DNA from 4 places in the Streptomyces sp. NBC_01506 genome. Region 4 is predicted to be linked to each of the others. Evidence: riboswitches for the same ligand, from Rfam matches in the RefSeq annotation. Region 4 holds a riboswitch; each other region holds the start of a gene.

Evidence for each region. Region 4 has a riboswitch for cyclic di-AMP ahead of OG329_RS26455 (transglycosylase family protein). Riboswitches for the same ligand answer to the same signal wherever they lie in the genome.
Region 1: linked by a shared signal. The riboswitch ahead of OG329_RS22170 (M23 family metallopeptidase) and the one ahead of OG329_RS26455 (transglycosylase family protein) in region 4 are both predicted to bind cyclic di-AMP.
Region 2: linked by a shared signal. The riboswitch ahead of OG329_RS04875 (peptidoglycan DD-metalloendopeptidase family protein) and the one ahead of OG329_RS26455 (transglycosylase family protein) in region 4 are both predicted to bind cyclic di-AMP.
Region 3: linked by a shared signal. The riboswitch ahead of OG329_RS14845 (NlpC/P60 family protein) and the one ahead of OG329_RS26455 (transglycosylase family protein) in region 4 are both predicted to bind cyclic di-AMP.

What each region holds. Positions count from the first base shown of each region.
Region 1 is NZ_CP109422.1:5,045,710-5,053,085, forward strand. It holds gene OG329_RS22165 (PP2C family protein-serine/threonine phosphatase) at 396-1,481, shown strand; cyclic di-AMP (ydaO/yuaA leader) riboswitch at 1,734-1,889, shown strand; gene OG329_RS22170 (M23 family metallopeptidase) at 1,901-2,968, shown strand; gene OG329_RS22175 (PrsW family intramembrane metalloprotease) at 2,965-4,299, opposite strand; gene trmB (tRNA (guanosine(46)-N7)-methyltransferase TrmB) at 4,309-5,073, opposite strand; gene lhgO (L-2-hydroxyglutarate oxidase) at 5,173-6,444, opposite strand; gene OG329_RS22190 (sporulation protein) at 6,603-7,376, opposite strand, start outside.
Region 2 is NZ_CP109422.1:1,198,943-1,206,318, forward strand. It holds gene OG329_RS04860 (STM4012 family radical SAM protein) at 1-1,318, shown strand, start outside; gene OG329_RS04865 (STM4011 family radical SAM protein) at 1,326-2,177, shown strand; gene OG329_RS04870 (SGNH/GDSL hydrolase family protein) at 2,209-3,054, opposite strand; gene OG329_RS04875 (peptidoglycan DD-metalloendopeptidase family protein) at 3,237-4,172, opposite strand; cyclic di-AMP (ydaO/yuaA leader) riboswitch at 4,177-4,341, opposite strand; gene OG329_RS04880 (tyrosine-protein phosphatase) at 4,748-5,545, shown strand; gene OG329_RS04885 (DUF6126 family protein) at 5,582-5,698, opposite strand; gene OG329_RS04890 (helix-turn-helix domain-containing protein) at 5,864-6,511, opposite strand; gene OG329_RS04895 (aspartate aminotransferase family protein) at 6,599-7,376, opposite strand, start outside.
Region 3 is NZ_CP109422.1:3,435,403-3,442,778, reverse strand. It holds gene OG329_RS14860 (NlpC/P60 family protein) at 1-477, opposite strand, end outside; gene OG329_RS14855 (hypothetical protein) at 766-1,008, shown strand; gene OG329_RS14850 (hypothetical protein) at 1,045-2,154, opposite strand; gene OG329_RS14845 (NlpC/P60 family protein) at 2,290-3,474, opposite strand; cyclic di-AMP (ydaO/yuaA leader) riboswitch at 3,473-3,634, opposite strand; gene OG329_RS14840 (ATP-dependent DNA helicase) at 3,837-6,425, shown strand; gene OG329_RS14835 (peptidoglycan DD-metalloendopeptidase family protein) at 6,525-7,376, opposite strand, start outside.
Region 4 is NZ_CP109422.1:5,945,834-5,953,209, forward strand. It holds gene OG329_RS26440 (hypothetical protein) at 1-289, shown strand, start outside; gene OG329_RS26445 (cytochrome P450) at 337-1,590, shown strand; gene OG329_RS26450 (transglycosylase family protein) at 1,766-2,752, shown strand; cyclic di-AMP (ydaO/yuaA leader) riboswitch at 3,011-3,187, shown strand; gene OG329_RS26455 (transglycosylase family protein) at 3,191-3,892, shown strand; gene eno (phosphopyruvate hydratase) at 4,156-5,442, shown strand; gene OG329_RS26465 (septum formation initiator family protein) at 5,582-6,055, shown strand; gene OG329_RS26470 (DUF501 domain-containing protein) at 6,124-6,684, shown strand; gene OG329_RS26475 (exopolyphosphatase) at 6,681-7,376, shown strand, end outside.

The DNA.
Region 1 (7,376 bases), 900 kb from region 4:
AAGGGGCCAGCCTGGGAAGGGTGCGGGTACCGTCCGCAGCCGTCGACGGACCGGGCAGGAGGCCACTGGTGGGGCACCAGAGAGGCAGCGGAGACGACGGGACGGCGGGTGGCGGAAGCGGACGAGCGGGCGACAACCGTTCCGCCGGTAAAGCCGTCCGCTCCCGCCTGGCCGCCGGGGCCAGGCTCCGCAACCTCAAGGACAGCGTCGACCGCGGGGTCCGGCGCGGCTTCCGGCGCGCCGACGCCGGCTTCCGCGAGGCGGACCTGCTCCCGGACGACCTCACGGAGAACGGTTCGCGCTCCGCGGACAAGCATCCACCCGGCTTCGGCCCCGGCGCCCCCCGTCCGTCCGGGCGGCGCGGCCGGCACGCCGCCCGCTCACCGCATCCGGTCGTGCAGATCCTGCCCGGCCTGATCATCGTGATGGCGATCATCCTGGACGAGGCGACCCCGACCGCCTTCACCTCCGCCCCGCTCTTCGCGGCGGCACCGCTGGTCGCCGCCCCGTTCTTCTCCTTCGCGGGCACCCTCGTCATCGCCATCCTGTCGACCGCCGCCACGGTCGGACTCCACCTCTACAACTCGGCGTCCCAGGTCTCGACGGTCACCGATTCGCTGACCGTCTTCACGGTCTCCGCCCTCGCGCTGGCCATCAACGGTGTCGTTCGCCGCAGCGGCGAACGCCTCGCCTCGGCGCGGGTCATCGCCGAGGCGGCCCAGCGCGCCGTCCTGCCCACGCCCGAGCCACGCATCGGCGGGCTGCATGTCGCCGCGCGCTACGAGGCGGCGGAGGAGGGCGCGTTCATCGGCGGTGACCTGTTCGCCGTCCAGGACACGGCGTACGGGGTACGGCTGGTGGTCGGTGACGTACGCGGCAAGGGCATGGGGGCCGTCGAGACCGTGGCCGTCGTCATCGGTGCCTTCCGCGAGGCCGCCGAGCAGGAGAGTTCACTCGAAGGGGTCGCGCAGCGGCTGGAGCGGGCGCTGGCGCGCGAAGGCACACGGCGCAACGGGATCGATCTGTTCGAGGGCTTCACCACCGCCGTACTGGCGGAGATCCCGCATGTCGAGGGCATGGTGCGGGTGGTCAACCGCGGGCACCCGGAGCCGCTGATGCTCGCCGCCGACGGCGGGCTGACGGTGCTGGCCCCGTCCGACCCGACGCTGCCGCTGGGGATGGGCGAGCTGGGGGCGTGGCCGGACCGGGCGGACGAGGTGCCGTACAGCTCCGGATCGACGCTGCTGCTCTACACGGACGGGCTCACCGAGGCGCGCAACGCGGCGGGTGTCTTCTACAACCCGCGCGAACGGCTGGCGGGACGGATCTTCCCCGGCCCCGACGAGCTGCTGGAGGCGATCGTCGGGGACGTACGGCGGCACACCGGTGGCCGCAGGACGGACGACATGGCGCTGCTGGCCGTCAGCCGGCCCACCGCGAGGCAGCCGGAACGGCGCAGGACGATGCGGGTCGTGCCGTGACGTCATCTCGCCCGGCACGCTGCGTAGTTGAGGCGCACCCCTCCGCATAACATTTGACGCACCGTCAGTTCGAGTGTGTGATCGCACACGGCCCGAGAGTCGATCAACTCGCCCGATTACACCCGCTTGTGCCCCGGTTGGTCCCGGCCGTCATCGCTAACGATCACCCGGAACAGCTTGGAATAAGCCCCGGTCGTCTATTAACGTTCGATAACGCAGCGCGGTTGTCCCAGCCGTCGAAAGAGACGGCACCGTGCGCACGCGCCGAATTCCGCAAGGAAACCGGGGAACCACCAATTGGGGTGAATCGGGCGTCTCTTGCTGCCTCGTGCGGCCAAGGAACGCTCGTAGGAGACCTTCCTGCTCCGAACCCGTCAGCTAACCCGGTAGGCGAGAAGGAAGGAAAGGAGAGCGCCCCAGTGGCGTCCAACAGTCCTGCCCCCGAGACCTCCGCCCCGGCCCGTTTCGGCCCCGGAAGCCGGTTCGCCGGCTCCGATCTCACCGACGGCGAGGCGAACAGGGACTGGGAGGAGTGGAATCCCACCGCGGACTCCATCCGTCCCGTACGCGGCAAGCACCGTGTCGCCAAACAGCGCAACGCTCTCGCCCGCAGCTCCACGGTCCTCGGAGTGGGTGTCATCGCCGCGGTCGGCGCGGGAGGCATCGCCTCCGCCCAGGACAAGCCCGCGGTCTCGATATCACTTCCCGACGCGATCTCGGACAATCTTCCCGACGCCAAGTCCCTTCCCGGCGTCGGGTCTTTCATGTCCGACGGCGACAAGATGAGCGAAGAGGCGGCGCCCGCCCCGCTCACCACGGCGGGCCTCACCGCCGCGGACGCCCAGCAGGGCACCACCGACTCCGGCGAGGCGCTGCGCGCCCGCATCCTCCAGCAGGCCGAGCAGCAGCAGGCCGAGGCCGACGCCGCCCAGAAGGCGAGCGCCGAGGCGGCAGCCGCCGAGAAGGCCGCGGCCGACGCCAAGAAGCAGCAGACCGAGGCCGAGGAGAAGGCCGCCGAGGAGAAGCGCAAGGCCAAGGAGGCGGCGGAGGCCAAGGCCGAGAAGGAGCGCCTGGAGAAGCTGGCCGCCAGCTTCTCGCTCCCCACCTCCTCGTACACGCTCACCTCGACCTACGGCCAGGCCGGCTCCATGTGGTCCTCCGGCCAGCACACCGGCCTGGACTTCGCGGCCCCCACGGGCACGCCCACCAAGGCCGTCCACAGCGGGACCGTCAAGTCGGCCGGCTGGTCGGGGTCGTACGGCTACCGCGTGGTGCTGGAGCTCGAGGACGGTACGGAGATCTGGTACGCCCACCTGTCCTCGATGACGGTCAGCACCGGCCAGAAGGTCACCACCGGCGAGACCGTCGGACGCGTGGGAGCCACCGGCAACGTCACCGGTCCGCATCTGCACCTTGAGGTGCACACCGCGGGCGGCAGCGGGATCGACCCGCTGAGCTGGCTGCGCGGCAAGGGCCTCACGCCCTAGGTTTTGTACGGGTTGTAGCCGCCGTAGTCGATGTACGGCGGCGGCGTCCACACCCGCCCCGTCGCCCGCGCCGCATACGCCAGCGCGGGCGACGCCATCTCCCGGCGCTGCCACAGGTGGTGAAGCAGCTCCTGCTCGCGCTCCACATAGTCCGGGCCGGCCGTGCCGCGTCCCGCGCGGTGGCGCAGGAACGCCAGGGAGGTCGCGAACGCCTCGTACTCGCCGACCGTGCGGGCCGCCGAAGGGCCGTACGTCCGCCGCGCGACAGCGCGCGCCATCGAGCGCGCCCGCATCGAGGACAGGGCGAGCGGTTCGGTCTCGGCGAGCCAGCCGGCCGCCGCGTACGCGGGCAACTCGGCCGAGACCGTGCGCAGTTCACGCTGCCGGCTCCAGATCGCCAGCCAGGTGAGCAGGGCGAAGACGGGCACCATGAAGGCCGCGTACACCGCGTAGAAGCCGTACGGGCCGAACAGCGACGACGAGCCGTTCCACAGGGCGTGAGTGCCCATGGCCAGCGCGAGGCCGAGCACCGGCAGGACATACCGGCGCACGCGCTGACGCCGGGTGGCGAGCGCGGCCATGCCGAAGCCGATGCCCGTCAGGACCGTGAACAGCGGATGCGCGAAGGGCGACATCACCACCCGTACGAAGAAGGTCGCCGCGGTCACGGACACCAGGCCCGAGTTGCCGATCTGCTGGTCCTCGCCGAAGGCGCTGCCGAGATAGAGGATGTTCTCGGTGAAGGCGAAGCCGGTCGCGGTGAAGCCGGCGACGACCACCCCGTCCACGAGACCGGTGAAGGACTGCCGCCGGAAGAGGAAGATCAGCAGGATCGCGGCGGCCTTCGCGCTCTCCTCGACGATCGGCGCGACCACCGTGGCGCCCAGGGACTCCGCGCCGCCGGGGTCGGCGGTGGCGGTGGCTATCCACTCGGTCGCGAAGGAGTTCGCCGTGATCGCCACGAGGGCGGCGGCACAGGCGCCCCAGGCGAAGGCGAAGATCAGATTCCGCCAGGGGCCCGGCTCGACCCGGTCCAGCCAGCGGAAGGCCGCCATCAGCAGCGGAACGGGCAGAAGTGCCAGACCGAGACCGACCAGGAAGCCCTGCGTGCCGGTCTGTTCCCGTACGAGCGACAGGATCAGCAGACCGCACAGGGCGAGCAGGATGATCACCGCACCCGCGCGGACGGCGGGGTGCCGCCACAGCGAGCGGTGCGGCCGGTAGCGCCAGCGGGAGCGCTCCGGCACGGCGGCCCACATGTCACCGAGCCGCTGCTGCTGCTCGTACGCGGGGATCGCCGGGTGCGGGGGTGATTGGGACGGTTCGGACACCTACTGACTCTAACGAGCCCCACTGACAATCCGCGACGGTGCGACCCGCGACGGTGCGATCCGGCGGAAGAGCAGGTCGCGCACGGCATGCCCCTTGTCGAGGCCCTGGCCCTCGAAGCGGGTGAGCGGTCGGAAGCCGGGACGCGGCGCGTAGCCGGAGTCCGGGGAGGTGTTCTCGAAGGCGGGGTGCGCGGTCAGCACGTCGAGCATCTGCTCGGCGTACGGTTCCCAGTCGGTCGCGCAGTGCAGTACGGCACCGGGCCTCAGCCTGGGCGCGGCCAGATCGAGGAACTCGGGCTGGATCAGCCGCCGTTTGTGGTGGCGCGTCTTGGGCCACGGGTCGGGGAAGTAGACGCGTAGCCCCGCCAGCGATCCGGGCGGCAGCATCTCCCGCAGCAGGATGATCGCGTCGCCGTTGGCCACCCGGATGTTGGACAGCCCGTTCCGCTCGGCGAGACGCAGGAGGTTCCCCTGCCCCGGGGTGTGGACATCGGCGGCGAGGATCCCGGTGCCCGGGTCGGCGGCCGCCATCCGCGCGGTCGCCTCGCCCATGCCGAAGCCGATCTCCAGGACGACCGGCAGCCCGCCGAACACGGCGTCGAGATCCAGGACACGCTGTCCGTCGATGTCCAGGCCCCAGGACGGCCACAGCCGCCGCAGGACATCGGCCTGGCCGGTCGTCACACGGCTGCGGCGCGGCTGGAAGCTGCGGATACGGCGCTCGAAGTGCGATCCGGCGGGATCGGCGGCCGGGCCCGTGCCCTCGGGGAACATCCGGCTCCGGGGGACGGTGCGGTCGCCTTCGCCGACGGCGCGTTCGCTGGTCACCCTGTCGATTCTACGGAACCGCGACCCAGGTCCGCCGGAGAGGACCTAGACCCCGTCCCCGTCCACGTCCCCGTCCACGTCCACGTCCCTCAGCATCGTCAGCGCCCGTCTCGCCACCTCGCGGCCGATCGGGAGCGAGGCCGTCGCCGCCGGGGAGGGCGCGTTGAGCACATGGACCGTGCGCGCCGCCCGCCGTATCAGGAAGTCGTCGGCCAGCGTGCCGTCCCGCAGCACCGCCTGCGCGCGCACCCCGGCCGTCGCCGGGCGCAGGTCCGCGTCCGTCACGGCGGGCAGCAGCCGGCGTACGGCGGTGGCGAAGGCGCGCTTGGACAGCGAGCGGCGCAGCTCGCCCGCGCCGTAACGCCAGTGTCTGCGCGCTATCCGCCAGGAGCCGGGCCAACTGAGCGTGCCCGCCAGCTCACGGGGGCGCACGGCGGACCAGGAGTAGCCCTCGCGGGCCAGCGCGGGCACCGCGTTGGGGCCGACATGGACGCCGCCGTCGATACCGCGCGTCAGATGCACCCCGAGGAACGGAAAGGCCGGATCCGGCACCGGATAGACCAGACCCCGGACGAGACCGGGCCGGGCCAGCTCGAAGTACTCGCCCCGGAACGGGACGATCCGCATGCCCGGGTCGTCGCCCGCGAGCCGCGCCACCCGGTCGCACTGGAGCCCCGCGCAGTTGACCAGGACGCGCGCTCTGACCACCTCGCCGGCGGCCGTACGGACGGCGACACCCCAGGCCCGCCGGTCGATGACGGTGACCTCCGCGCCGTACCGCACGGACGCGCCCGACGCCCGCGCCGAATCCGCGAGCCGCGCCGCGACCGCCTTGAAGTCGCACACCCCGGTCGAGCCGACATGGATCGCCGCCAGACCGCGCACCTCGGGCTCGTACTCCATGATCTGCGCGGGGCCCAGCTCCCGGACCGGAATGCCGTTCTCCCTGCCGCGCTGGACCAGGGCGTGCAGCCGGGGCAGCTCGTCGCGGCCGGTGGCGACGATGAGCTTGCCGGTGACCTCGTGCGCGATGCCGTACTCCGCGCAGAACTTGACCATCTCGGCGGCGCCCTTGATCGCGTATCGCGCCTTGAGGGATCCGGGGCGGTAGTACACACCGCTGTGGATGACGCCGCTGTTGTGCCCCGTCTGGTGCCGCGCGGGGCCGGGCTCCTTCTCCAGGACCGTCACGCGGGTGCCGGGGGCGGCCCGGGTCAGGGCGTAGGCCGTCGAGAGACCGACGATGCCGCCGCCGATCACCAGCACGTCGCAGTCGTAGCCACGGCCACCCACGCGGCCCGAGCCGTCTTCGTTCACCCGCGCAACCTCCCGCCCCGATAGTGCACTGGCCCACTGACAATGCCCTTAAACCACCGGGGTACCACGCGTGTCCCTCATCGTTCACCAAGCATTCGGGCAGCGGGCCCGACGACCGTCCTTCAAGGAGGACGGGACCGGTCCCCCCCCCGTACCGCCTACGCGGGCGCCACCAGCAGCGGACGTGCCCGCTCCCGCAGCTCCGCGACCCTCGGCTCGTGGCCGTACGGCTCGAGGCGGTGCAGCAGGTCGCGTACGTACTCCGTCGTGCGCGCCGACGAGATCCGCCCCGCCACCTCCACGGCACGCGTGCCCGCCGCGCACGCCGCGTCCAGATTGCCGGACTCCAGCTCGGCGACCGCGCTCACCACCAGACGCAGCCCGTGCGACCGCGCGAACTCCTCGGTCGGCCGCGACAGCGCCTGCTCGTTGAAGCGCCGCATCTGATGCGGCACCTTCAGATCGCGGTAGCACTCGGCGGCGTCGGCGGCGAAGCGGTCGTACGAGTAGAAGCCCAGCCAGCTCGGATCCGCGTCGCCCGCGCGCGAGCGCTCCAGCCAGCCCTCCGCCGCCTTGAGCGCGGCGCCGGCCGCCGCCGCGTCGCCCGCCTTCGCGTGCGCGCGTGCCTCGACCAGCCTAAAGAAGCTCAAGGTGCGGGCCGTCGCCAGCCCCCGGTTGCGTTCGACCGCCGCCTGGGCCAGATCGACACCCTCGTCGGCGAAGCCGCGGTAGGTCGCCTGGAGGGACATCGAGGCCAGCACATAGCCGCCGAGCGGCACATCGGCCGCCGCGCGGGCCAGGCGCAGCGCCTGGATGTAGTAGCGCTGCGCGGCCTCCTGTTGACCGGTGTCGAAGGCCATCCACCCGGCCAGCCGGGTCAGTTCGGCGGTCGCGCCGAACAGACCGCGCCCGACCTCGTCGCTGTACGCGGC
Region 2 (7,376 bases), 4.7 Mb from region 4:
GCACAAGACGGCATACCGTCCGCTCGCCGACCGCCCCGCCCTGAGCACTCTGTGGGCCGGTGAACGCAAGGACGCGCTCTCGCTCTATCTGCACATACCGTTCTGCGAGGTGCGCTGCGGCTTCTGCAATCTCTTCACCCGGATCGGCGCGCCCGACGAGCTGACGACCCGTTATCTGGACGCGCTGGACCGGCAGGCGACCGCCGTGGCCGACGCGCTCCACGGAAACGGAAACGGGGGCGGGGACGGGAACGGGAACGGCGACGACGCGGTGCGCTTCGCGGCGGCGGCCTTCGGCGGCGGCACCCCCACCTTCCTCACCGCCGGCGAGCTGGAGCGGCTGTGCGACATCGCCGAGAAGCGGATGGGCGCTGATCTGCGGGCCGTCCCCCTCTCCGTCGAGACGTCGCCGTCGACCGCCACGGCCGACCGGCTGTCGGTGCTCGCCGACCGGGGGGCCACGCGCCTGAGCATCGGTGTGCAGAGCTTCGTGGAGGAGGAGGCGAAGGCGGCCGTGCGCCCGCAGCGCCGCTCCGACGTCGAGGCGGCCCTCGGCCGGATCCGGGACGCGCGGATCCCGGTCCTCAACATCGACCTCATCTACGGCATCGACGGCCAGACGCCCCGTTCCTGGCGGCTCTCGCTCGACGCGGCGCTCGCCTGGCGGCCCGAGGAGCTGTATCTCTACCCGCTGTACGCCCGGCCGCTGACCCCGCTCGGCCGGCGCGCGCATCCCAGTGAGGCCGACTGGGACGCCCAGCGGCTCCAGTTGTACCGGCAAGGCCGGGACCATCTCCTCGCGCAGGGCTACGAGCAGGTGTCGATGCGGATGTTCCGTCTCCCCGGCGCGCCGCGCGAGGGCGCGGACGACTACGCGTGCCAGACGGACGGCATGATCGGCCTCGGCTGCGGCGCGCGGTCGTACACCTCGGATCTGCACTACTCCTTCGACTACGCGGTCGGGATGCGCGAGATCCGCTCGATCATCGACGCCTACACGCTCACCGAGGACTTCTCCCGCGCGGAGGTGGGCCGCGCGGTCGACAGCGACGAGGCGCGCCGGCGCCATCTGCTCCAGTCGCTGCTCCAGGCTGTCGGCATGGCGGTGGACGGCTACCGCGAGCGGTTCGGCAGTGGCCCCGACGACGACTTCCCCGCCGAGCTGGACCGCTTCGCCGCCCTCGGCTGGCTCGACGCGGACGCCGCGCCCGGCCTGCTGCGGCTCTCGCCCGAAGGGCTCGCCCACTCGGACGCGCTGGGCCCGGCGCTGTTCTCCCCCGCCGTCCGGGCGGCGATGGCGTCGTACGAAGCGAAGTGAGGCGGACATGGACCTGACGATCCTCTACCGGGGCCCACTGGCCTCCTGCGACTACGACTGCCCCTACTGCCCGTTCGCCAAGCGCCGCGACAGCCCGGACCAACTGCGCGCGGACCGCGCCGCGTTGACGCGCTTCACGGACTGGGCCGCCGAGCGGACGGACGACCGGCTGTCGGTCCTGTTCACCCCGTGGGGCGAAGGTCTGACCCGCTCCTGGTACCGGCGGGCGCTCACCGACCTCTCCCATCTCCCGCATGTCGCACGGGTCGCCATCCAGACGAACCTGAGCTGCCGCACGGACTGGCTGAAAGCCGCCGACCCGGCCAAGCTGGCCCTGTGGTGCACCTACCACCCGGGCCAGACGCCGTACGACCGTTTCCTCGCCAAGTGCCACGAGCTGGGCGCCGCGGGCATCCGCTTCAGCGTCGGCATCGTCGGTCTCCCCGACCATCTGGACCAGGCCCGCCGGCTCCGTGCCGACCTCCCGGAACATGTCTATCTGTGGGTCAACGCGGCGGAGGGCCGCACCTATTCGGACCCGGAGGCCGCCGACTGGACGTCGGTCGACCCCCTGTTCCCGTACAGCCGCCACCCCCACCGCTCGGCCGGCCTGCCGTGCCGGACGGGCGAGTCGGTGATCTCGGTGGACGGCGAAGGCACGGTCCGCCGCTGCCACTTCGTCCCCGCCGAGCTGGGCAACCTCTACGACGGCTCGTACCGCACGGCGCTCGGACCCCGTTCGTGCCCGCTCGCGGTCTGCGACTGCCACATCGGCTATGTCCACCTGGAGACGCTGCCGCTGTACGACGTGTTCGCGGGTGGCGTCCTGGAACGGATACCGGCCGCGTTGCGCCAGTGACCCGGTGACCCGGTGACCCGGTGACCCGTCCTCAGTGCCGTATCAGGGGCAGCAGGTCCGGGCGTTTGGCGACCGTGTGGTCGCCCGAGGACTCGCCGCGCAGCCTGCGGCCGATCCAGGGGACCAGATATTCGCGCGCCCACTGCATGTCGTCGCGGCGCACCTCCAGCGTGCCGCGCGGAGGCAGCGGCGGCCACGGCTGGTCCGGGTCGGCGGGGACGTCGAGGCCGAGGACCTGGGCCGCGCGCAGCGCCACGCGGGTGTGGCCCTCGGGTGACAGATGCAGCCGGTCGCCGTCCCAGGCGCGGCGGTCCTGGACGGACCTGAGCGACCACAGGTCCAGGACCGGGCAGTCGTAGCGGTCGGCGATGGAGCGGACGTGTGCGGTGAACGTGGCTATTTTTCCGCGCAGATGACGCAGCACCGGCACACCGCGCGTGTCGAAACCGGTCGGGACCATGACGGTGCCGACCACGCTCGTCAGGTCCGCCAGCGCCCGTTCGAAACGTTCGGCGACGTCGTCGGGATCGCTGCCGGGCCGGATGATGTCGTTGCCGCCGGCGCAGAACGTCACCAGATCCGGGGCGAGTTCCTTGGCGCGCGGGATCTGCTCGGCCACGATCTGGTCGAGCAGCCGTCCCCGTACGGCGAGATTGGCGTACCGGAACGACGCGTGGTCGGGGTCGTCGACGGCCGGAGCGTCGGATGTCCGGTCGGCGAGGTCGGCGAGCAGTACGGCGAGCCGGTCCGCCCAGCCGACATAGACTCCGCCCGGTCCCGGATCGCCGACGCCCTCGGTGAAACTGTCACCGAGGGCGGCGTACGACCCGAAAGCGCTTCTGGTCTCTCTTCTCGAATCGCTCGAATCGTCAGCCACAGCAGAACATCTTTCACCCGCGTATGTGACTTACGCGACCGTAAGGAGGGGTTGACGCCGGTGAGAAACACCACCGGTCAAAATTCGTTCAAGCCGGAATAAGACAATGGCCGTCGGCCGGCACTCGGGGTGCCGGCCAACGGCCATTCCTGGAGAGGTCGAACGGCTGAAGGCCGAACGGCTCAGACGGAAACGCCGTGCTCGCGCAGATACGCCAGCGGGTCGATGTCGGAGCCGTAACTCGGGCCGGTGCGGATCTCGAAGTGCAGGTGCGGACCGGTGGAGTTGCCGGTGGAACCGGAGAGACCGATCTGGTCGCCGCCGCCGACACTCTGGCCCGCCGAGACGGTGAGCGAGGAAAGGTGGGCGTACTGCGAGTACTTGCCGTCGTCGTGCTTGATGACGACCTCGTTGCCGTACGACCCGGACCAGCCGGCCGAGACGACGGTGCCGGGACCGACCGCCTTTACGGTGGTGCCCGACGCCGCCGAGAAGTCCACGCCCGTGTGGTAGCCGCTGGACCAGCTTCCGCCGGCCTGGTGGTACGGGGTCGAGGTGGAGGAGTCGACGGGGGCGGTGTAGCCGGAGCCGCTGCTCTGCGCCGCGGGCTCGTTCGCCGCGGTGGTGTCCGCCTTCGGGGCGGGCTCGGCCGGGGCGGGCTTCGCGGGGGCCGGCTTCTTCGGGGTGGCCTCGGCCTTGCCCTCGGAGGACGCCTTGCTCTGCGCGTTGATGGTGAGCTTCAGGCCCGGGTGGATCAGCGACGGGTCGTCACCGACGGCCTCGCGGTTGTCCTCGTACAGCTTCTCCCAGCCGCCGCTGACCTTCTGCGTCTCGGCGATCTTGGCGAGGTAGTCGCCCGCGGTGACCGAGTACGTCTTCACGGTCTTGGCGGTGGCGGCCTGCTGGGCCGTCTGCGTGGCGGAGGCGGCGGAAGCGGTGTGCGCGGCGGACACGACGCGCTCCGGCGCCACGGACGGCGCCGCGGTCTGCTCGGCGGCGTGCGCGCCGGTGGCACCGATGAGCGGAAGCGCGAGGGCGGCGCCACCCGCTCCGGCGGCGACGATTCCGCGCGCGATCGAGTTGGTCCTCGGACGACGGTGCTTACCCATTGCGGGCATGGCGAATTCCTCTCCGGCGCCTACGAGGTGAGCTGTCGGGTTCGGGCTGGAGATGCCCGGTCGCGCCGTGGCGCGACTTCACCCCAAGCCGGTCCGGTGTGCCGGATCGGCGACTTACCTGGGTCCCCCGCTCCTGCCACACGTGGATGATTGCTGGTGGATGCGGATTCCGAGCGGCGGCAGGATTCGGCGATCCGCTCGGATTGCGGTGACCGTAAGCCGGGTGGGCCGACCCGTACAAGCCGTCGTATTCCCCCGGTGATCCGCTCCTGGATATCGTTCTCCAAGAGCGGTCACCCTGTGTGGATTACGGATCTTCGAATTCCGGGCGCCGCCCCAATTCCCCTTCCGGGCGCCGCCACACACCGTCACGGATATGATCTGGCTCACCAGTCGATGACGATCTGCCCCCATCTCCCCTGTGAACGGGGCACGTTATAAGGAATCACTCAATACGGACAGAAGCCCTATCCGTGAACTGATTTCAGCGGGAATGGATGTCGTAAAGTCGGAGCGCGACAGCGTCGGCGACGAGCGCCGACCGCAGACGCGGAGGAGTTCACGTGACGCACGAGGTGCCGCAGCCGGTCCCGTCGACCGAGCCCGAACTGGCCGGTGTACGCAACTTCCGCGACGTGGGCGGTCTGCCGACCGCCGATGGGCGGCGCGTCCGGTACGGCCGGCTCTTCCGCAGCGGGCACCTCGCGCACGCCACGGCCGAGGACAGGGCGTTCCTTACGTCGCTGGGTCTGCACACGATCTTCGACTTCCGCAACGCGGCCGACCAGAAGCTCGACGGCCTGGACGTGGAGCTGGCCGGCGTACGCAATGTGAACATTCCGCTCACCGACCCGGCCGACGGGACGGAGTTCTGGAAGATGGTCCGCGACGGCGATCTCGACCAGCTCCGGTCGATCCTCGCCGACGGCAAGGGCGTGGCCCGGATGTCCGCTTCGTACCGTTCGATCATTCTGGACCGCACCGCCGAGCACCGGCGTGTGCTGCACGCCCTGGCCGAGGAAAGCCTGCCCGCGCTGATGCACTGCGCGGCGGGCAAGGACAGGGCCGGGCTCTCCATCGCGGTGTCGCTGCTCGCCGTGGGCGTGGAGCGGGAGGCGATCGAGGCGGACTATCTGAAGTCGAACGATCCGCACCGCAGGTATCAGGTACGCCGCAGCGATCCGACGCCCGGCGGGACTTCGCCGGAGGTGATGGAGCTGCTGGCGCCGCTGTTCGACGCGCGCGCCGAATATCTCGAGACGGCCTTCACGACGATGGAGGAGACGTGGGGCAGCGTCGACCGCTATCTCACGGACGGCCTGGGACTGACGGACGAGACACGCGAGCGGCTGCGGAAGCGCCTCGTCGAATAGGTCCGTCCGGCGATCAGCGGCGAACGCGGCCTGTCGTCATTTCGCGCCCGCCTCGAAGAGCAGATAGAGGAACCCGGCCACGACATGACCGGCGACGAGGTAGGCGAACAGCCGGACGGCGAGTCCGCGCGGGAAGTTGCTCTCCTCGTCCATCACGGACTTGGCGGGAGCGGGAGCGGGGGCCTCGTCGGCGGGCGCGGGCGCGTCGGCGGGGGCGTCGGCGGGGGCGTCGGAGGACGGCTCGCGCTCGGCGGTGGCGTCCACAGGGTTGTCAGACACGGTGATGACCTCTCTGGTCCGTTCGAAGCTGATAGCGAGTCACCGGCGGTGGCCCCCGCCCGGCAGGCACAGCTCGGCGGTCGGGCTGGTCAGCAGGGTGTGTACGAACAGCAGCTCGACGCCGTCCGGGCCGGCCGCCGCCAGGCGGTGCGGTGTCATCGAGTCGAAGTGGGCGCTGTCGCCCTTGTCGAGCACATGGACGGCGTCCCCGAGGCCCAGCCGCAGCCGCCCCTGGAGGACGTGGATCCACTCCTCCCCCGGATGGACACGGACGAGGCCGGCCTGCGCCCCGTACGGCACCGTCACCCGTAACGGCTGCATCGCACGACCGGAGGGGCTGCCCGCCTGGCGGTAGGTCCAGCCGTCGGCCTCCACGGGCTCCGCCCGCGCGGCGCGGATGACGGGGTCGCGCTCGGGCGGCTCCTCGCCCAGCAGCTCGGAGACCGTCGTACCGTAGACACGCGCCAGTCCGAGCAGCATCGGCAGCGAGGGCTGGCGCCGACCGGTCTCCAGCCGGGAGAGATGGGCCGGGGAGAGCCCGGCCCGCCCGGCGGCGGCCTCCAGCGTGAGGCCCCGGCCGCGCCGCAGCTCGCGCAGTCGGGGTGCGACGTCCGGCAGGACCTCGTCCGTCACACCGGTCTCGCCGGTCACTCCGGTCTCGTACTCACTGGCGGCGGGGTTGCTCATACCTCCATTGCGCCAGGGATTTTCCTCTGAGGCAAATTTCTTGCCTGAGAGGCAAGCCGCCGCGGTGAACTTCGGAGCCGAGACCCGTCACCGATTCGCGATGGCCTGTTTCACCAGTGTCCTGCCGAAGTCCCACATGAGCCCGCCGCCCCGGTGCGCGTCGTCCATGACCGCGGTGAAGGCCGTCACGAAGCGGTCGACCTCCCGCTCCCCGATGGTCAGCGGCGGAATCAGCTTGATCACTTCCAGCTCGTCCCCCGAGACCTGGGTGAGGATCCGGTGCTTCTGGAGAAGCGGCACCACGACCATCTGCGCGAAGAGACCCTTCCTGGCCGCCTGGAGCATCGTCCAGCGGCTCCGCAGCCCGAGCGACGTCGGCCGCCCGAACTCGATGCCGATCATCAGCCCCCGGCCGCGCACCTCGCTCAGGAACTCGTACCGCTCGACCAGCGCCGCCAGCCTCGTCCGCAGCAGATCGCCGGTCACCCTGGCGTTGGCCACGATCCGCTCGTCCTCGATCACCGACAGGACGGCGAGCCCCGCGGCCATCGCCTGCGCGTTGGACCCGAAGCTGGCCGAATGGACCAGCACCCGGTCCATCGAGGAGTACACCTTCTTGAAGATCCAGTCCTCGCCGAGGGTCGCCCCGACCGGCACATAGCCGCCGGAGAGCGCCTTCGCCACACACACCAGGTCCGGCTCGACGCCTTCCTCGTGCTGGTACGCGTAGAAGTCGCCGGTCCTGCCCAGCCCGGTCTGCACCTCGTCGGCGATGAGCAGCGCCTTGTGCCGGCGCAGCGACTCCTGTGCCGCCCGCAGGAAACCGGGCGGCATCGCGTACACGCCCTTGCCCTGGATCGGTTCG
Region 3 (7,376 bases), 2.5 Mb from region 4:
GTCGCCGAGCTGCGCGCGCATCCTGCTGACGGCCTGGGCCTGCTGGAAGCCGGCCCGTTCGGCGAGCGCCGAACCGCGCAGATACTCGTCGGGGTCGGAGCTGAGGGCGAGTTGTACGGCGGGGTCGAGGCCGCCCGCGCGGTACTGCGCGGTGGCGATCGAGCCGAGCGCGTCGCGCGAGACGTTGAGCTGTTCCGTACGCCGGGTGGCCTCGTCGCGCAGTCGGTCCAGCGAGGAGCGCGCGTCGTCCGCCTTCTCCTTCGCCCCGTTGTACTTCTCGGTGGCGGCCTCCGCCTCGTGGTAGAGCTTGTCGACCTTGGCCTTCACCTGCGCCGGCGTGAGCTGCGGCTCGGCGTGTGCGGAGCCTTCGAGACCGGTGGCCGTCGCGGCTCCCGCGAGGGCGAGCGTGGCCGCCGTACGGCCGTAGGGGCCGCTGAACGGGCGGTACTTGGATCGGGGTCGGCGGTGCGCTGCCACGGGGGCGTCCACATCCTTCGTTCCACGCAGGCCCGGATGGCCCTTACGGGACAGGACGCTAGGCGCGCGGGTCACGGACGCGCGCTGGCATGGCCGGTATTGCCCGAGGCCGGTAGATCGGCGACGGATTGTGGCCGCCGGGATCCCACCGGATTCGACACTTCCGGACAGAACCTGACCGATCCGACGACACCGGCACACGGGCGGGGGAACGGTGGTACGCGGGCCCCGGACCGGCCGGACTGTCAGTGGGCGCGGCTAGATTTTTCCCATGACCACTCTCGGGGAATGTCGGTCTACACCGCGCGGGCGGCGTGGACCGCGAACGGACCGCTCGCGTTCATGTCGTCGGACGACGGCGACATCCTCTTCGGCGACGGCCGGGTGCGGCGGCTGTCGTCCAAGCCGAGCCTCGCCGCCTTCACCCCGGACGGCCGCGCCCTGGTCACCGTCGGGGGCGCCGAACAGGACGAGATGGAACCCGTCGACGTCTGGTTCCTCGACGGCCCGGACGGCCCGGACGGCCCGTAGAGCCCATAAGGGAGAGGACGCCAGGGGCGTGTCCGCCTACGACCGCGTCGCCGCCCCGCACTCCCCGTCCGCGCCCGCCGTCCCCTCGGTCACCGGCCCGCTGCGGTCGTAGGGGTCGATCGCGGGCCCATCCGCGTCGGCGGCCTGCTCGGCTCCGTATTCGGGGACGAGGTAGCCGGTGGGGTCGCCGCAGCCGCCGTTGGTCATATGGACCTTGTACGAAACGAGGGAGAAGGACCCCCGCTCGGTGATCACCTTGGCGGGATCGTCCCAGTTCAGCACCGTCTCGCGGCGCACGATCACGCGCGCGACCTCGTCGTCGCCGCCGCTGTCCGCCGCCGCCCGCGTGACCGGGTAGACATACGTGACATCGGCGCTCACCTGGAGGGCACCGCGCTCGCCCTCCTGGTAGCTGATCCGCCCCCGTGTCTTGACGACGTCCCCGACGACACGGGTGTGCTCCTTGTCGAACCGGCTGAACAGCAGCAGCGGGTCGTTCTCCTCGCTCGGCGCGCGGAACGCGGTCGCCAGAAAGTCCTGGACGTCCTTCTGATGAGGATTGATCAGCGCGATCGCCTCCGCCGGCTGCCCGCCCCGCAGCACCGCCGGATCCAGACTGGACGCGGCGAGGAAGTCACGGCTGCTGTCGAGCGCGTCCTTCACCTGCGCCTCGCTCATCCACCCGGTCGCCTTGGCCACGGGCACCGTGATCCCGGCCGTCCCGCTGTCCCAGCGCTCCGCGGGCGACCCCTTGAACGGTTCGTCCAGCGTGGGCAGCCCGGCCGGCTCCATGGGCGGTGGCTGGTCCGGGCGCTCCGACTCCGCGGCGAGCGGCCCCCCGGCCCCGCCGTCGTCCTCGAACCACCCGGTGACGCGTCCCGGATCCAGCGCCACGGCCAGCAGCGCGACAGCGGCCAGCAGCCCGACGACGTACCGGCCCTTCAGCCGCCTCGGCCGCCGGGGCGGCTGGTGCGTACGCCATCCCTCCGGTGGCGCGGGCTCCTCCCGCAGCCGCCGCGTCACGATCCGGGCCCGCGCCGACGCCTCCTTGGGCGCGTCGGGCACGCCCTCCGCCGACTCCCGCAGGAATCGCTCCCACTCGTCGTCGGACACGGACGAACCGTCTTGATCCCCACCCGCGTTCATGCCGGACTCCCTCTCTCACCACCGCGGTGTTCGAGACCACCGCGACGGCCCCTCCCCAGGGCACTTTTTCGCATGATCGCACAGGCGGTGAGAGGGGCCCGTGAGACCCCGTGGGCAGCCCCCGGGAGCCAGGGCTCAGGCCGGGCGCACGCTGCCGTAGATCGGCATGTAGTAGATCGACTCCTCACGGACGTTCGCACCCGGCTTCGGCGCGTGGATCATCTTGCCGTCGCCCTTGTAGATGCCGACGTGGCTGATGTCGTCGTAGAAGAACACCAGATCGCCGGGGAGCAGATCCGCCGTGGCGACGCGCGTGCCGACCTTCACCTGGTCCCAGGTCGTACGCGGCAGTTGGACGCCCGCCGCCTTCCAGGCGGCGGCCGTCAGCCCCGAGCAGTCGTACGAGTCGGGGCCGGTGGCGCCCCACACGTACGGCTTGCCTATCTGGGCGCGGGCGAACGCGAGGACCTTCTCGGCCTTGGCCGCGTACGTACCGTCCGTGGCCCCCGAGCCGGTCCCGGTGTCCGCGCCGGTGTCCGTCCCGGTGTCCGTGCCGCCGGTGGCGGGCGCCTCCTCCTGCCGCGCCTCCTCCTGCCGCTTGCGCTCCGCCGCCTCCTCCTTGGCCTTCGCCTCGGCCTTGCGGCGCGCCTCCTGCTCCTTCTTCCGCTCCAGCTCGGCGAGCCGCGCCTTCTCCTCGGCCGTCAGCTCCGACAGCAGCGAGCGCGCCGCGGCGAGCTTGTTCTGGACTTTCTGCTTGCCCTCCTTGAGGGAGGTCTGCGACTCGGTCAGCGTTTCCAGGCTCTTGGTCGCCTTCGCGCGCTGCTGGGCCGCGGACCGCTGCTCCTTCTGGAAGTCCTCGACGGCCTCCTGCTGGCGGTCGGTCAGCCGGCTCATCAACTGGGTCTGCTCGAAGTACGACTCCGGGCTGTCGGCGAACATCAGGGCGGCCGTGGGACCGACCGCGCCCGCGCGGTACTGCGCCGCCGCATACGTACCGAGGGCGCGCCGCGCCTCGTTCACCTTGTCGGCGCTCTTGGCGACGTCGTCCAGGACCCGCTCGACCGACTTGCGCTGGGTGTCGGTCGCTTCCTTCGCCTTGTTGTACTGCTGCGTCGCCGTACCGGCCTGCCGGTACAGGTCGTCGACCTTCTTCTGCACCTCTTCCACCGAGGGCTTGGGCTCGGCCGGCGCGGCGGTGGCGCTCTGCGTCGACAGCAGCGTGACGGAGGCGAGGGCGGCCGTCGTGAAGCCGACAGCCGGAGTGTTCGCGCGCATGCCGGTCCGACTGCGCGATTTGCGATGCGACGCCAAGGTCGACATCTCCTTCCGTGGACCGCCTACCGGGTTAGCTGTCGGGTTCGGGCGGAACGGAAGGCTGCCCTACGGGCCAGGAACGCGGCCCGATTCACCCCGGTCGAACATGGTGGGTCCCCGGTTCCGAACCCCCCTTCGGGAAGCCCGGATTCGGCGCAGGCCGCCCGCCCGGCGCTGATCGCCGGTGGAGTACGGACCGCCTCGGCGAGCACGCTAGCCAACCTGTGGTGCCCCTGTGAAGGTTCGATTCCGATATGCCCGATACATTTTCGTGACCTTTCGCGTAAACGCTCGTCGGCGGCCCCGCGAGGCCGTGTGGCGCCATGCGGCGGCGGGCTGTCAGTGCGGCACCCTAGACTCAGGAAGCGATGAGCAGCCTTTTTGACGACAGCTTCCTGGCGGACCTCCAGCCCTCGGCCGAGGAGCCCCCGCCGCCGCCCGAGGACACCGTTCCGGAACAGGTGCCCGACGATCTCTTCGGAGGGAAGTTCGACGTGCCCCCGCCCAGGGATCCGTATCACCGCGACGGTGCCCCGCGCACGGTCGTGGACCCGGCGGCGCTGCTCGAGGGGCTGAACGACGAGCAGCGCGCCGCCGTCGTACACACCGGATCGCCGCTGCTCATCGTGGCCGGCGCGGGCTCGGGCAAGACCCGGGTGCTGACGCACCGGATCGCGTATCTGCTGGGGACCCGCAGCGTGCATCCCGGCGAAATACTGGCCATCACGTTCACCAACAAGGCCGCCGGCGAGATGAAGGAGCGCGTCGAGCAGTTGGTCGGACCGCGCGCCAACGCCATGTGGGTCATGACGTTCCACAGCGCCTGTGTGCGGATCCTGCGCCGCGAGTCGAAGCGGCTCGGTTTCACGTCGTCGTTCTCCATCTACGACGCCGCCGACTCCAAGCGGCTCATGGCCCTGGTCTGCCGTGATCTCGACCTCGACCCCAAGCGCCACCCCCCGAAGGCGTTCAGCGCCAAGATCTCGAATCTCAAGAACGAGCTGATCGACGAGGAGACCTTCGCCGGTCAGGCCACGGACCCCTTCGAGAAGACGCTGGCCGAGGCGTACCGGATGTACCAGGCGCGGCTGCGCGAGGCCAACGCGCTGGACTTCGACGACATCATCATGACGACGGTCCATCTGCTCCAGGCGTTCGGGGACGTCGCCGAGCACTACCGCCGCCGGTTCCGCCACGTCCTGGTGGACGAGTATCAGGACACCAACCACGCGCAGTACACCCTGGTGCGTGAGCTGGTCGGCCCCTCGGGCGAGGGACACGACCCGGCCGAGCTGTGCGTCGTCGGTGACGCCGACCAGTCCATCTACGCGTTCCGGGGCGCCACGATCCGTAACATCCTCCAGTTCGAGGAGGATTACCCGGACGCGACGACGATCCTGCTGGAGCAGAACTACCGCTCCACACAGACGATCCTCAGCGCGGCCAACGCGGTCATCGAGCGCAACGAGAGCCGGCGGCCCAAGAATCTGTGGACGAACGCGGGAGCGGGCGCCCAGATCACCGGGTACGTGGCCGACACCGAGCACGACGAGGCGCAGTTCGTCGCCGACGAGATCGACCGTATGACGGACGCGTCGGAGGCCAAGGCGGGCGATGTCGCGGTCTTCTACCGGACGAACGCGCAGTCGCGTGTCTTCGAGGAGATCTTCATCCGCGTCGGCCTGCCCTACAAGGTCGTCGGCGGTGTGCGCTTCTACGAACGCAAGGAGGTCCGCGACGTGCTGGCCTATCTGCGCGTCCTCGCCAACCCGGAGGACAGCGTCCCGCTGCGCCGGATCCTGAACGTGCCCAAGCGCGGTATCGGCGACCGCGCGGAGGCGATGATCGACGCGCTCTCGGTACGGGAGAAGATCTCGTTCGCGCAGGCGCTGCGCCGGGTGGACGAGGCGTACGGCATGGCGGCCCGCTCGTCCAACGCCGTGAAGCGCTTCAACACGCTGATGGAGGAGCTGCGTACGGTCGTGGAGTCCGGCGCCGGACCGGCGACGGTCCTGGAGGCCGTGCTCGAACGGACCGGCTATCTGGCCGAGTTGCAGGCGTCGACCGACCCGCAGGACGAGACGCGGATCGAGAACTTGCAGGAACTGGCCGCCGTGGCGCTGGAGTTCGAGCAGGAGCGGGCCCAGGCGGCGGGGGCGGACGCGACAGCGACCACGGACGCGGACGCGGGTGTGGACGCGGGTGCAGAGGGCGCAGGTGCGGAGGGCGCAGCGGGTGCGGGTGCGGCGGGTGCCGACTCCGATGAGGCGACGGCTGACGCTGACGCGGACGCGGTCGCAGCGGCCCCGTCCGGCACACTCGCCGAGTTCCTGGAGCGCGTCGCGCTCGTCGCCGACTCCGACCAGATCCCCGACGAGGACGAGGACGGCTCCGGCGTCATCACACTCATGACGCTGCACACGGCGAAGGGGCTCGAATTCCCCGTCGTCTTCCTGACGGGCATGGAGGACGGCGTCTTCCCGCACATGCGCGCGCTCGGCCAGGCGAAGGAGCTGGAGGAGGAGCGCAGGCTGGCGTATGTCGGCATCACGCGCGCCCGCGAGCGGCTGTATCTGACCCGGTCCTCGATGCGCAGCGCCTGGGGCCAGCCCTCGTACAATCCGCCGTCGCGCTTCCTGGAGGAGATCCCGGGCGAGCATCTGCACTGGAAGCGCACCGGCCCGATGGCGGCTCCGGCGGGACCGACGTCGGGGATCACGTCCTCGCTGTCCACGTCCCGCTCACGGTCGGGCCCCGCCGGCTTCGCCACGCGGCGCGCGACCGAGAAGCCGGTCATCTCGCTCGCGGTGGGGGACCGGGTCACGCACGACCAGTTCGGGCTCGGCACGGTCGTCACGGTGACGGGGTCGGGCGCCGACGCGCAGGCGACGATCGACTTCGGCGACTCCAAGCCGAAGCGGCTGCTGCTGCGGTACGCGCCGGTCGACAAGCTGTAGAAGCACGCGGACATACGGATGCGGCGGGCCGGGAGGCCCGCCGCATCCGTCGTATGCCTGGTGAGGTCGCTGTGCGCGCTGTGCGGGTCGCCGTGCCTGCTACAGGTCGAGACCGTGGCTGCTGAACCAGGCCAGCGGGTCGATCGCCGCGCCGCCGCCCGGCCGTACCTCGAAGTGCAGGTGCGGACCGGTGGAGTTGCCCGAATTCCCGGAGTACGCGATCTCGTCACCGGCCTTGACCTGGCCGGAGCGGATCTTCGTGCTGCTGAGGTGGCAGTACCAGGTCTCGGTGCCGTCGGCGGCGGTCACGATCGCCATGTTGCCGTAGGAGCCGTTCCATTGCGTACGGACGGTGCCGTCCGTCGCCGCCATGACCGGCGTGCCGTACGAGACGGGGAAGTCGATGCCCGTGTGCATCGACATCCAGTTGACGCCGGCCTGGCCGTAATACGCGCTGAGTGCGTGATTCGCCACGGGGATCGCGAACTTGGGGCGGGCGGCCTCACGGGCCGCGGCCTCCTCGTCGCGCTTCTTCTTCTCCTGCGCCTGGCGTTCCTTGAGGTCGATGCGCTCCTGGGTGCGGCTGGCGCGGTCCCCGAAGTCACGCGCGTCGGCGTCGAGAGCGGCGAGTTGGGTGTCGAGCTTGTTGTTGACCGCGGCGGGTTTGACCGCTGACGCGTCCGACGCGCTGAGCGAGGTCGAGCTGTCCTTGGTCTCCTCGGCGCCGAGTCCGCCGACCGACGCGGCGGCGATACCCGCCACGCCCATCACACAGGCGGAGGGCACGGCCACGGTCAGCAGAGCCGAACGCTTCGTCGGTGTACGGCGCCTGCCACGGGCGCTTCCGGCCGCGCGGCGTACGGAGCGGGGGGCGGGGGGTGCGGCGGTCGCGGCGGTGACGGTGGCGGCCCCGACGAGCTGGTCCGCGTCCTCGGAGTGGGCCGGTTCGGG
Region 4 (7,376 bases):
ACTGGCCGGGTGGCTAAGGCAGTTGGAGTCGGGCGTGTTCGGCCGGGCCGGTATCTGGACGGTGAGCGGCGGGCGGGACTGGCGGCCACCACGGCACCGCGGACTCGCCATGGTGGTGCGGGCGTTGAGCGAACAGCACGTCGCCGGCCGGGCGTTCGTGACCCGCGCGTCGGCCGACTCGCTCACGGTGCGCGGCCTGACGCTGCGCGACGAGCCGGTGGAGCTGACGGGGCGGACAAGGCCGCAGGGCAGCACACGCCCCAGCACGCGCCGCGGCACGGACCGCTGAGCGGGCCCGTACGCGGCGGGGCGGGCCCGGTTGCGTACGGTCGTCGCATGCAGAACCCGCCCCCCGCCGACGCCGCCCCCGAACTCTTCACCTGGGAGTTCGCCACCGACCCCTACCCCGCCTACGCCTGGCTGCGCGAGCACGCGCCCGTGCGCCGGACCAGGCTGCCCAGTGGGGTCGACGCGTGGCTCGTGACGCGGTACGCGGATGCCAAGCGCGCCCTCGCCGATCCCCGGCTGTCCAAGAACCCCGTGCACCACGCCGAGCAGGCGCACGCCAAGGGGAAGACGGGGATCCCGGGGGAGCGGGGCGCGGAGTTGATGACGCATCTGCTGAACATCGATCCGCCCGACCACACCCGTCTGCGGCGCCTGGTGTCGCAGGCGTTCACTCCCCGCCGGGTGGCCGAATTCGCGCCGCGCGTGCAGGAGTTGACGGACGGGCTGATCGACGCCTTCGCGGCGAAGGGGGAGGCCGACCTCATCCATGACTTCGCCTTCCCGCTCCCCATCTACGCGATCTGCGATCTGCTCGGCGTCCCGCGCGAGGACCAGGACGACTTCCGCGACTGGGCCGGGATGATGATCCGGCACGGCGGCGGGCCGCGTGGTGGGGTCGCGCGGTCCGTGAAGAAGATGCGCGCCTATCTCGCCGAACTCATCCACCGCAAAAGGGATGATCCCGGCGACGATCTGATCTCCGGTCTGATCCGGGCGAGCGACGACGGCGAGCACCTGACCGAGAACGAGGCCGCCGCGATGGCGTTCATCCTTCTCTTCGCGGGGTTCGAGACGACCGTGAATCTGGTCGGCAACGGGGTCTACGCCCTGCTCCGCAACCCCGATCAGCGCGAACGGCTTCAACGCTCCCTCGCCGAAGGCGAGAGCGGGCTGCTCGCGACCGGCGTCGAGGAACTGCTGCGCTACGACGGGCCGGTGGAGCTGGCCACCTGGCGTTACGCCACCGAGCCCGTCGAACTCGGCGGCCGGAGCGTCGAGGAGGGCGACCCCGTTCTCGTCGTACTCGCCGCCGCCGACCGTGATCCGCAACGGTTCGCCGACCCGGACCGGCTCGACCTGTCGCGGCGTGACAACAAACACCTCGGATACGGCCACGGCATCCACTACTGCCTCGGCGCACCCCTCGCCCGACTGGAGGGACAGACCGCGCTGCGCACCCTTCTGACCCGCCTGCCCGACCTGCGGCTCGCGGTCGATCCGGCCGATTTGCGGTGGCGTGGCGGGCTCATCATGCGTGGACTGCGCACGCTCCCGGTGCGGTTCACAGCGGTGCGTGACTGACGGATCGTCAACACTGTGACTTTCACGTGATCTCCGCTGTATCGACTTGTGACAGACGTTCGAGTACCGCTACGTTCACGACCGTCTCAGCAGTCACGTGTTCGGAGTCCGTGCTCAGGATCCGTATGCGTGATCGCGTGATTCACGTTTCAGCAGTCTCACGGAAGGCAATCGCATGCGCTCCGGGAACGGCCGGCACCGCCGGCCCCGTCAGGCCCCCGCCCTCGTCGTCGCCGCAGGGGTGACAGGCTCGGCGATCGCCATCCCGCTGCTCGGCGCGACCGGCGCCAGCGCCGCCGACTCCGCCACCTGGGACCGGGTCGCCGACTGCGAGAGCGGCGGCATGTGGAGCGCCGACCTCCGCAACGGCTACTACGGCGGACTCCAGATCTCCGAGGAGACCTGGGGCGACTTCGGCGGCCGGACGTACGCCCCCACCGCCGACCAGGCCAGCCGCAGCCAGCAGATAGCCGTCGCCGAGAAGATCCTCGCCGCACAGGGGCCGAGCGCGTGGCCGACCTGCGCGCTGATCGCCGGCCTCACGGCGGACGGCGGCACGGACACCGGTACGGGCAGCGATACGGCTCCGACCACCGAGCCCGAGCCCGAGCCGACCGAGACGGCCGTCCTGCCCCCCGCTCCCGAGACGACGCCCCCCGCCGGGCAGTTCGGCCGGGACTCGGCCTCCGGGACCGAGACGCCCGGCACGCAGGAGCCCAGCACGGAGCCGAGCGAGCCGAGCACGAAGCCGAGCGAGCCGACCACCGAGCCGACCACCGAGGCGGGCGCCGGCCAGGGCAAGCACCGCGGCGAGGCGGCACCCGAGCCGGGCGAGTCGGCCGACGCCTCGGACGGATCGACCGAAGCATCCGAAGGGCCCGAAGGGTCCGAAGGGTCCGAAGCGGGCGAGTCGGACAAGGCGGGCGAGGAGCGCGAAAGTGGCCGTCATGCCTCACGGGGTGACGGTTCGACGCGCGACGGCGACACCGCCGACGGCTCGTACACCGTCCGTTCCGGCGACAACCTGTGGGCCATCGCCGACGAGCACAAGGTGGACGGCGGCTGGCCCGCGCTCTACGAGGCGAACCGCGAGGCCGTGGGCCCTGACGCCGACCTCATCCTGCCGGGCCAGAACCTCGATCTGACCACGAATCAGGGGTAGTTAAGCGGGCTATGTCCGCATCTGCGTAAGTGAGACAAGCGTCTCTTCGCCCCAACTGGCGCGGTCTGCCCGGCAGCTCACCCCGAGCCCTTCCCGACCTGCGTAAACAGAGGTTTCCACGCGGCAGGATGGGCGAATCATCCCGGATGTTCCTTCTTTGAACATCCGGGATGTCTGTGTTTAACGTCTGAACCGCTCGCACCGCGGGCACCGTCGACCGTCACGCCGAATCCTGCCGTCGGTCGGGGGGAGTAGTCGTCGCGTCAAGCGCCGAAGGCAGGAGCGGGGGACCCAAAGGTAAGTGCCGGTCACCACGGCCGGCTCGGGGTGCAGCCGTGTGCAGGGGGACGTGAAGACGTCCCCGGGTCGCACGGCCGGGCAACTCACTTGGCCCGAACCCGACAGCTCACCTCGTAGGCGTCGGTGAGGAGATCTCGCATGCTGTTTTCCAGCAAGTCCGGCAAGGGCAAGCACCGCCGTCCGTCCAAGGCCGTCCGTTACGCCACGCTGGCCGGGGTCACCGGTGCCGCCGTCGCGGCCCCGCTGATCGGCGCCACCTCCGCCTCCGCCGCCACCACCGCCGAGTGGGACGCCGTCGCCCAGTGCGAGTCCGGCGGCAACTGGTCGATCAACACCAACAACGGTTACTTCGGCGGCCTCCAGTTCTCCGCCTCCACCTGGGCCGCGTACGGCGGCACCGCCTTCGCCTCCAGCGCCGACCAGGCGTCGAAGTCCCAGCAGATACAGATCGCCGAGAAGGTCCTCGCGGGCCAGGGCAAGGGCGCCTGGCCGAGCTGTGGCGTCGGCCTGTCCAACGCCGCGAACGACGCCGGCTCCGCCGACGCCGCCCCCGCCCCGCAGCCCGCCGCCCCCAAGGAGCAGCCCGCCCCGCAGGAGCAGCCGGCCGCGCAGCAGTCCGAGCCGCGCGCCGCGCAGGAGCAGCCCGCCTCGCGTAGTGAGACGCGCGGTCCGGTCAAGAAGGGCGACGGCGAGTACAAGGTCAAGGCCGGCGACACCCTCTCCAAGATCGCCGAGGCCGAGAAGGTCGAAGGTGGCTGGAAGAAGCTGTTCGAGCTGAACAAGGACATCGTCGAGGACGCCGACGAGATCTTCCCGGGTCAGCAGCTCCACCTGAGCTGACCCTTCCGCCCCACGGACAGGCCCTGCCCCGGGCCCGGCGCGCCTCACTCCCCCCGGACGCGCCGGACCGGGGCCAGGGCCTGTCGGGGGCCGGGCCCCGTCGCCGTATAGGCCCGTCCGCAGGACATTCGTGGCGCACCGCGCATTCCCGACTCTTTTCGTCCCAGGGGGCGGGCGGCGGCCGACCCTCGACCGGGAGCCGGTTAGGCTCATGCCGCAGGGCCAATGAGGCCACGCACCAACGCGTCACATCCCAGAAGGAGATGCTCGTGCCGTCCATCGACGTCGTCGTAGCCCGGGAAATCCTTGACTCCCGAGGCAACCCAACGGTCGAGGTCGAGGTCGGCCTCGACGACGGCAGCACCGGCCGTGCTGCTGTCCCCTCCGGTGCCTCCACCGGCGCGTTCGAGGCCCTCGAACTCCGCGACGGTGACCAGAACCGCTACCAGGGCAAGGGTGTCGAGAAGGCCGTCCTGGCCGTCATCGAGCAGATCGGCCCGGAGCTCGTCGGCTACGACGCGACCGAGCAGCGCCTGATCGACCAGGCGATGTTCGACCTGGACGCCACGCCCGACAAGTCCTCGCTCGGCGCCAACGCCATCCTCGGTGTCTCGCTGGCCGTGGCGCACGCCGCGTCCGAGGCCTCGGACCTGCCGCTGTTCCGCTACCTCGGCGGCCCGAACGCGCACCTGCTGCCCGTTCCGATGATGAACATCCTCAACGGCGGGTCGCACGCCGACTCCAACGTGGACATCCAGGAGTTCATGATCGCGCCGATCGGCGCCGAGTCGTTCTCCGAAGCCCTGCGCTGGGGCGCCGAGGTCTACCACACGCTGAAGAAGGTCCTGAAGGAGAAGGGGCTCTCCACCGGCCTCGGCGACGAGGGCGGCTTCGCGCCGAACCTGGACTCCAACCGCGCCGCGCTCGACCTGATCCTCGTGGCCGTCAAGGAAGCCGGCTACGTCCCGGGCAAGGACATCGCGCTCGCGCTCGACGTGGCGGCCTCCGAGTTCTACAAGGACGGCTCCTACGAGTTCGAGGGCAAGTCCCGCTCGGCCGCCGAGATGACCGAGTACTACGAGGAGCTTGTCGCCTCGTACCCGCTGGTCTCCATCGAGGACCCGCTGTTCGAGGACGACTGGGCCGGCTGGAAGGTCCTCAACGACAAGCTGGGCACCAAGGTCCAGATCGTCGGCGACGACCTCTTCGTCACCAACCCCGAGCGCCTGGCCCGTGGCATCGAGGAGGGCTCGGCCAACGCCCTGCTCGTCAAGGTCAACCAGATCGGTTCGCTGACCGAGACCCTGGACGCCGTCGAACTGGCGCAGCGCAGCGGCTTCAAGTGCATGATGTCGCACCGCTCCGGCGAGACCGAGGACGTCACGATCGCCGACCTGGCCGTCGCCACCAACTGCGGCCAGATCAAGACCGGCGCCCCGGCCCGCTCCGAGCGCGTCGCCAAGTACAACCAGCTCCTGCGCATCGAGGAGATCCTGGACGACGCGGCCGTGTACGCGGGCCGCAGCGCGTTCCCCCGCTTCAAGGACTGACCGCGGCGACCACCGCGCCCGTCCTACGGCCGTCCCCGGCCACGGTCCCGTACCGTGTCCGGGGACGTACGCGCGTACAGAGGCAGTACGGCGGTTCAGAGGTACGAGGGGTCCGCCGGGCCTCCAGGGAGGCGGGACCATGGCCGCGAACCGGGACCGGTTCTCCACCGCGACCAAGATCAGGATTCTCGGCGAGCAGACCGCCGCCCGCGTCTACCGCTCGCAGACCCGCAGACAGGCCCGCCGCTCCCGGCTCACCGGCCGCGCCGCGTTCCTCGTGCTCGTCGTGTGCTCCCTGATCGTGGCGCTCGCCTACCCGATGCGGCAGTACGTGTCGCAGCGCGGCGACATCGCCGAGCAGGAGCGGCTGACGCAGGAGGCCGGACAGCGGGTCGAGGAGCTGCGCGACGAGAAGGCCCGGCTCCAGGACGACGCGTACATCCAGCGCCTGGCGCGCGAGCATCTGCACTACGTGCTGCCGGGGGAGACCGGCTACATCATGACCGACCCCCGGGCGGCAGACGAGCGCCCCGAGGACAAGGGCGCGACCGACCGGCCCTGGTACTCCAATCTCCTGGACGGCGTCGACAGCGCCGACCGGACGGACCGATAGCCATCAAGCGGATACCCGTCAAGCGGATAGCCGTCAGGCAGACAGCCATCAAGGAAACCGACGCAGGTATGCAAACGCCCCCTCCGCAGACGCCACGCACCGAACCCACCGAGGCGGACGTCGCGGCGTTCCGGCAACAGCTCGGCCGCCCCCCGCGCGGTCTGCGCGCCATCGCGCACCGCTGCCCCTGCGGGCAGCCCGACGTGGTGGAGACCGCCCCGCGGCTGCCGGACGGTACGCCGTTCCCGACGCTCTACTACCTGACCTGCCCGCGCGCGGCCTCGGCCATCGGCACGCTGGAGGCGAACGGTGTCATGAAGGAGATGACCGAACGCCTCGCCACCGACCCGGAGTTGGCCGCCGCGTACCGCAAGGCCCACGAGGACTACCTCGCGCGCCGCGACGCGATCGAGGTGCTGGCGGGCTTCCCGAGCGCGGGCGGTATGCCGGACCGGGTGAAGTGCCTGCACGTGCTGGTCGGCCACTCGCTCGCGGCGGGGCCGGGAGTGAACCCGCTGGGGGACGAGGCGCTGGCGATGCTGCCGGAGTGGTGGCGCAAGGGACCCTGTGTGATCCCGTTCACAAACGACGGCCCCGCTGACGGCCCCGCCGAGGGAGACACCGTATGACCAGGGTCGCGGCGATCGACTGCGGTACGAACTCCATCCGCCTCCTGGTCGCCGACGCCGACCCCGCCACCGGCGAACTCGTCGACCTGGACCGGCGCATGACGATCGTTCGGCTCGGCCAGGACGTCGACCGCACGGGCCGGCTCGCCCCCGAGGCGCTGGAGCGCACCTTCGCCGCCTGCCGGGAGTACGCGGGCGTCATCAAGGAACACGGCGTGGACCGGACCCGTTTCGTGGCCACCTCCGCCTCCCGCGACGCCGAGAACCGCGACGAGTTCGTACGCGGCGTCCTCGGCATCCTCGGTGTCGAACCTGAAGTGATCACCGGCGACCAGGAGGCGGAGTTCTCCTTCACCGGCGCCACCAAGGAGCTGACCGGCCGTACCGACCTGGCGAAGCCGTATCTGGTGGTGGACATCGGCGGCGGCTCGACGGAGTTCGTGGTCGGCGAGGACCGGGTCACGGCCGCGCGGTCGGTCGACATCGGCTGCGTACGGCTGACCGAGCGGCACCGCCCGAGCAGCCCGGCGACCCCCGGCGAGATCGCCGCCGTACGCGCGGACATCGACGCCGCCCTCGACGCGGTCGAGGAGACCGTCCCGCTGGGTGAGGCCCGTACGCTCGTCGGTCTCGCCGGGTCCGTGACCACGGTCGCGGCGATCGCGCTCGGCCTGAGTGAGTACGACTCCGCC